Linked DNA regions of Cellulosilyticum sp. I15G10I2. The protein of the gene in region 1 interacts with the protein of each later gene in a pairwise test. Links are inferred from orthologs where the notes say so. Each region holds a gene or a part of one and is shown in the gene's direction. Other genes may lie near its edges.

Region 1 (3,267 bases):
GGAGAGCTTTTATCCCTTTCTAATCATGATGGACTCACTGGCGTACCTAATAGAAGGAATTTTGATCAGTATATTGAGATCAGCTTTAAAACCGGTATAAGGGAAAAGATGCCATTATCCGTTATTATGATAGATATTGATTACTTTAAAGCCTATAATGATACATATGGTCATATTAAGGGCGATGATTGTCTAATAGGTGTTGCGAAGGAGATTGCAGCTTCAGTTAATCGACCGGGTGATTTTGTGGCACGGTATGGAGGCGAAGAGTTTGTTGTAGTACTTCCGAAGACAGATGCGGAAGGTGCTAGAAAAATAGCGGAGATGATTAGATCAAATGTTAAAGCCTTGCATATTCCCCATGAAAATTCTAAGGTTCATCCGTATGTGACAGTGAGCCTAGGGGCAGCTTCAATGATTCCTGATGCTACTCATACTATTGAAGCATTTATATCTAAAGCAGATCAAGCACTTTACGAGGCAAAACAAAATGGACGGAATCAAGTTAAGGTATATAGCTCTAAATAAAACAGATAAAAAATAAAAATTGACAGTAAGGTCAGTTTGTGCTAAATTTGTACTTAAGAAAATTGAATAAATCTTCAGGGCGGGGTGTGAATCCCCACTGGCGGTAAAGCCCGCGAGCCATAAGGCAGATTCGGTTAGATTCCGAAGCCAACAGTATAGTCTGGATGAAAGAAGAGTATTAGCATTAATCTAGAATTGTTTATTATTATTTTTATGATAAACAAAAGATAGATCTATTTTGCCAAGTTAAGCCCTGAAGAGATTCAGGGCTTTTATTTTTTTGTAAACACGTAAATTTATTAGTTGTTATGGGTAACAATATATTAAGAGGTGTTAAAGGTCGAAAGAAAAACACTTTCAATTTTTTATTTGTGGCAATATCACAAGCAAAGCTTGTGATATGCAATGGGGGTAAATATGGATACAAAATATATGAAAAGAGCATTGGAGCTGGCCCGGAAAGGTGCGGGTTATACAAATCCTAATCCACTAGTAGGAGCAGTTATTGTAAAAGATGAAAAAATTATAGGTGAAGGTTACCACGCGGTATATGGAGGCCCCCATGCTGAGGTTAATGCTTTTAGAAATGCTGCTGCTGATATTAAAGGGGCTACAATGTATGTTACCCTTGAACCTTGTTCGCATTATGGCAAAACCCCTCCTTGTGCCTATCGCATAGTTGAAGAGGGCATCAAAAAGGTTGTAGTAGCTACGCAAGATCCTAATCCAGAGGTCTCGGGCCGTGGGATTCAAATTTTAAGGGAGCATGGGATAGAAGTTGTTGTTGGCATCTTAGAAGAAGAGAGTATGAGACTCAATGAAATATTTTTTAAATATATAACAACCCAGCGGCCATTTTGCATACTTAAGACAGCTATGACGCTGGACGGCAAGATCGCCACATGCACGGGAGATTCAAAATGGATAACAAATGAAGCTTCAAGAGAGTATGTACATGAATTAAGGCATAGGGTTTCAGGCGTAATGGTTGGAGCGGGTACAGTTATTCAAGATGATCCTTTTTTAAATACAAGACTTCAATCAGGAAATGCAAGTGACCCTATAAGGATTATTGTAGATACCAGCGCAAAAGTACCTTTAGAAGCTAATATATTTCATATTAAATCTATGTCTGGCACCATTATTGCAACTACAGAACTTGCAAAAGAAGAAAAAATTAAAGCTATTCGGGCAACGGGGGCAGAAGTTATTATTTTGCCGCTTATAAATCAGAGAGTTGATCTTAATGAGCTTATGAAAAAACTTGGAGAAAGAAAGATAGACAGCGTGCTGCTAGAAGGCGGAAGTGAGCTTAATTATTCGGCGCTAGATGCAGGGATAGTTGATAAAGTGAGTGCCTTTATTGCACCCAAAATAATAGGAGGCAGCATGGCTAAGACACCGGTAGGCGGAGGCGGAAAACTTTTTATGAAAGAGGCAATCAAGCTAAATGATGTTAAGTGGCAGCATTTTGGAGAAGATATTATGATTGAAGGTTATATAAAAATGGAGGGCTAAGGTTTATGTTTACTGGACTTGTAGAAGAAGTTGGAACGGTTGAATCAGTTACTAAAGGGGTGGCCTCAGCAAGAATTACAATAAGAGCAAGTAACATTTTAAAAGATACAAAGCTTGGTGATAGTATAAGTACGAATGGTGTTTGTTTGACTGTTACAGACTTTTCAAAACAAAGTTTTTCTGTAGATGTAATGGCTGAAACCATGAGACGGAGCAATCTGTATCTTTTAAGACCGAAAGATGCAGTTAATCTCGAAAGAGCGCTTAGAGTAGGAGACCGATTAGGCGGCCATTTTGTAAGCGGACATATTGACGGGATGGGCATTATAAAAAATTACCAAGAAGAAGATAATGCCGTATGGATAACAATATCAGCAGAGCCTGAGATTTTAAGGTATGTTATTCAAAAGGGTTCTATTGCCATAGATGGTATTAGTTTAACTATAGCTTATATAGATGATAGTGTATTTAAAGTTTCTATTATTCCTCATACCAAAGAAATAACAACTTTACTTAGAAAAAATGTAGGTGAACATGTTAATTTAGAATGTGACATGATAGGAAAATACATTGGTAAACTCATTGACCCTAGGGATAATAAAGTTGAAAAGAAAGCTATAGATTTAGACTTTTTAAATCAGCATGGCTTTTTATAAAAAGAGAAGGAGAACAGAAAATGTATAAGTTTAACACAATAGAAGAAGCTATTAATGATATTAAGGCAGGCAAAATGATAGTTGTAGTAGATGATGAAGATAGAGAAAATGAAGGGGATCTCTTGATGGCTGCAGAGCTGGTTACACCAGAGGCAATCAATTTTATGGCAAGATATGGATGTGGCTTGATATGTATGCCTATTACAGGAGAAAGGCTTCAGGAACTAAATATTGGGCCTATGGTTGAGAGCAATACTGATTCACATCAAACAGCTTTTACCTTATCTATTGATGCAATAGATACCACAACAGGCATATCAGCTCATGAAAGAGCCATAACAGTTAAAAAGGTATTAGATCCCAAGGCAAAAGCAAGTGATTTTAAAAGACCGGGGCATATGTTTCCACTTGAAGCAAAATCCGGCGGTGTACTAAAGCGTGCTGGCCATACTGAGGCAGCAGTTGACTTAGCTCAGCTTGCTGATTTATATCCAGCAGGTGTGATATGTGAAATTATGAATGAAGACGGTACAATGGCCAGAGTACCAGAGCTTATGGAGTATGT
Region 2 (3,261 bases), on another replicon or contig:
CAGGTTTCAGATGAAGAATGTGATTTAGATTATGTACCTAATGTAGGAAGAGCGATGAAAGTTAAATATGCAATGAGTAATTCACTAGGATTTGGCGGACATAATGCAAGTATTATAGTCAAAAAGTGGGAGGATGAAGTATAGATGGATATTGAAATTATTAAACAATTAGTTAATGAGTTTAAAGAAGCTGATCTTACGAAGTTATCGCTCAAATGTGACACATTTGAGATTAACCTTGAAAAAGAAAAAGAGATCGTTCAAATAGCCAGCTCCCAAGTCGTTCAACCAGCTATGAATTATCCAACTATTGCTATTAATAACGAAAGTGACAATGTTGTTATTAAAAAAGAAGATTGCTCAGAAAAAAAACAAATTACTTCACCGATGGTAGGGACTTTTTATGCATCAAGTACTCCTGGGGGAGCACCGTTTGTAACAGTAGGTTCTAAAATTAAAAAAGGTGACGTGATTTGTATTATAGAAGCTATGAAACTTATGAATGAAGTGGAAGCCGAAGTAGACGGCGAAATAGTAGAAGTATTAGTAAAAAATGAACAAATGGTAGAGTATGCTCAGCCATTATTTGTGATTAAATAATTTAAGGGAGTGAAACCATGTTAAACATTCAGCAAATTATGGAGATTTTACCCCATAGATATCCCTTTCTACTTGTAGATAAGGCTGAAATACTAGAAAATGGCGCAGGTGTTATAGGGTACAAAAACGTTACAATGAATGAACCATTTTTTCAGGGACATTTTCCAGGACTGCCTGTAATGCCAGGAGTTCTTATCGTAGAGGCATTAGCACAAGTTGGTGCCATTGCTATTTTATCTCAAGAAGCAAATAAAGGTAAAGTTGCCTACCTTGCCTCGGTTAAAGAAGCTAAATTCAGAGACAAAGTACTGCCAGGAGATATTTTAAAGCTAGAGTGCTCGATTATTAAACAAAAAGGCCCCATGGGCATTGGTAAAGCACTAGCTACTGTAGATGGCAAAAAAGTGTGTGAAGCAGAAATTATGTTTGCTATAGGCTAAGGGGAGGTGAGACATTGTGATTCAAAAAGTGCTTATCGCTAATAGAGGTGAAATAGCCGTTCGTATTATAAGAGCTTGCCAAGAAATGGGTATAGCAACTGTAGCTGTTTACTCTACTGCAGACCAAGAGGCGCTGCATGTTAAACTTGCTGACGAAGCTGTTTGTATAGGGAGTCCGCTTTCTAAGGACAGTTATCTCAATATAGAAAACATTATCAGTGCAGCAATTTTAACAGGCTCAGATGCTATTCACCCAGGTTTTGGATTTTTATCAGAAAATGCTAAGTTTGCAGAGATATGCAGTCAGTGTGATGTTAAATTCATAGGACCTACAGCTGATATGATCCGTATGATGGGAGATAAAGCAAAAGCCAGAGAAATGATGATGCAGGCAGATGTACCTGTAGTACCAGGTTCTGATGGCAAAATAGCAGATGCACAATCAGCCAAAAAGATTGCAGATCAAATAGGTTATCCTGTCATGCTAAAGGCCTCGGCAGGTGGTGGTGGTCGTGGAATGCGTATTGTATGGGAAGAGTGTGAGCTTGAAAAAGCTTTCTTATCAGCAAGCAGTGAAGCGAGTAATGCTTTTGGTGATGGCAGTATGTATATGGAAAAATATGTACAAAACCCACGCCATATAGAATTTCAAATATTAGGTGACGCTTATGGCAATATTGTACATCTAGGCGAAAGAGATTGCTCACTTCAAAGGCGACATCAAAAAGTTATAGAAGAGGCCCCCTCACCTTTTTTAAGTGAAGAACTTAGAGAAAGTATGGGAGAAGCAGCTATTAGAGCTGCTCAGGCAGTTAACTATGAGAATGCAGGAACTATTGAGTTTATTGTGGATAAAAATGGACATTTTTACTTTATAGAAATGAATACACGTATTCAAGTAGAGCATCCTATTACAGAGATGATAACAGGTGTAGATCTTATTAAAGAACAGCTAAAAATTGCATCTGGAGAAAAACTAAGTCTTACCACAGAAAATATTAAGTTAAAAGGACATGCAATTGAATGTCGTATTAATGCTGAAAATCCATACAAAAACTTTAGACCTTGTGCAGGCACTGTATCAGAGCTTCATCTTCCAGGTGGTCGCGGGGTTAGAATAGAAACAGGGTTATATCAAGGGTACAAAGTACCGCCTACTTATGATTCGATGCTTGCAAAGATTATTACCTATGGGGATACGAGAGAAGAAGCTATCAACATTATGGAAAGGGCTTTGGGGGAGTTAGTTATAGGTGGTTTAGATACGAATATCTATTTCCAATATCAACTACTTAACACCAAGGCATTTAAAGAAGGTAATTTTGATACTTCCTTTATTGAAAAAAACCTAGAAGCAATTTTAGAACAGGGAGAGGATGACGATGCTAGATAATTTCATTAAGCGATCAAAGAAATATGCTACTGCGAATCCTCAGCCAAAAAAAACAGGCATACCAGAAGGTATGTACGTTCAATGTCCAGGATGTAAGAAAAGTATCTATAAAACAGATCTTAAAACACAGCTTGGCGTATGTCCGGACTGTTCATATTATTATCCTCTTTCGCCCAGAGCAAGGCTTGCAACAATAGCTGATAAAGGAACTTTTAGTGAGCTCGACAAAGATATGATGAGTGTCAATCCATTAGAGTTCCCAGACTATGAAAAAAAGTTGGTTAATTATATTGATAAAACGGATCAAAAAGAAGCTGTTATAACAGGTACAGCTGAAATAGAGGGTCAAAAAACAGTTATTGGCATTATGGATTCGAGATTTATGATGGGAAGTATGGGCTCAGTTGTAGGTGAAAAGCTGACAAGAGCTATAGAACATGCAACACTTCATAAACTTCCAGTTATTATTTTTACAGCATCAGGCGGTGCGAGAATGCAGGAAGGTATTTTCTCCTTAATGCAAATGGCAAAAACAAGTGCAGCTTTAGCCAGACATGATGAAAGTGGACTTTTATATATAAGCGTACTTACCGACCCAACTACAGGAGGCGTAACAGCAAGTTTTGCCATGTTAGGGGATGTCATTTTGGCAGAACCAGGTGCACTCGTTGGATTTGCAGGACCTAGAGTAATCGAGCAGACCATTAAGCAAAAACTACCCGAAGGTTTTCAACGGGCAGAATTTCTGCTTGAGCATGGTATGATAGACGCCATTGTCAAAAGACAAGAGATGAGAGAAACTCTTGGACGTTTATTAAAACTCCATCA

What was found.
Region 2: the proteins of ribD (region 1) and BN3326_RS20900 interact in binary tests that used the Escherichia coli proteins (3 or more experiments, as listed by UniProt). The link is inferred for Cellulosilyticum sp. I15G10I2 from one-to-one orthologs.

The regions. Positions count from the first base shown.
Region 1 is NZ_FMMP01000011.1:218,803-222,069, forward strand. The notes cover bases 61-2,995. They hold ribD (bifunctional diaminohydroxyphosphoribosylaminopyrimidine deaminase/5-amino-6-(5-phosphoribosylamino)uracil reductase RibD), read left to right. Parts: upstream 61-945; coding sequence 946-2,046; downstream 2,047-2,995. Other genes in these bases: BN3326_RS13050 (GGDEF domain-containing response regulator), read left to right, coding at 61-528; BN3326_RS13060 (riboflavin synthase), read left to right, coding at 2,052-2,702; BN3326_RS13065 (bifunctional 3,4-dihydroxy-2-butanone-4-phosphate synthase/GTP cyclohydrolase II), read left to right, coding at 2,723-2,995. Also shown: more of BN3326_RS13050, read left to right, coding at 1-60; more of BN3326_RS13065, read left to right, coding at 2,996-3,267. UniProt on the Escherichia coli protein: Converts 2,5-diamino-6-(ribosylamino)-4(3h)-pyrimidinone 5'-phosphate into 5-amino-6-(ribosylamino)-2,4(1h,3h)-pyrimidinedione 5'-phosphate.
Region 2 is NZ_FMMP01000028.1:398,385-401,645, reverse strand. What follows is about bases 316-3,244. They hold BN3326_RS20900 (acetyl-CoA carboxylase biotin carboxylase subunit), read left to right. Parts: upstream 316-1,056; coding sequence 1,057-2,433; downstream 2,434-3,244. Other genes in these bases: accD (acetyl-CoA carboxylase, carboxyltransferase subunit beta), read left to right, coding at 2,423-3,244; fabZ (3-hydroxyacyl-ACP dehydratase FabZ), read left to right, coding at 618-1,040; accB (acetyl-CoA carboxylase biotin carboxyl carrier protein), read left to right, coding at 316-600. In the rest of the region: fabF (beta-ketoacyl-ACP synthase II), read left to right, coding at 1-144; more of accB, read left to right, coding at 145-315; more of accD, read left to right, coding at 3,245-3,261. UniProt on the Escherichia coli protein: This protein is a component of the acetyl coenzyme A carboxylase complex; first, biotin carboxylase catalyzes the carboxylation of the carrier protein and then the transcarboxylase transfers the carboxyl group to form malonyl-CoA.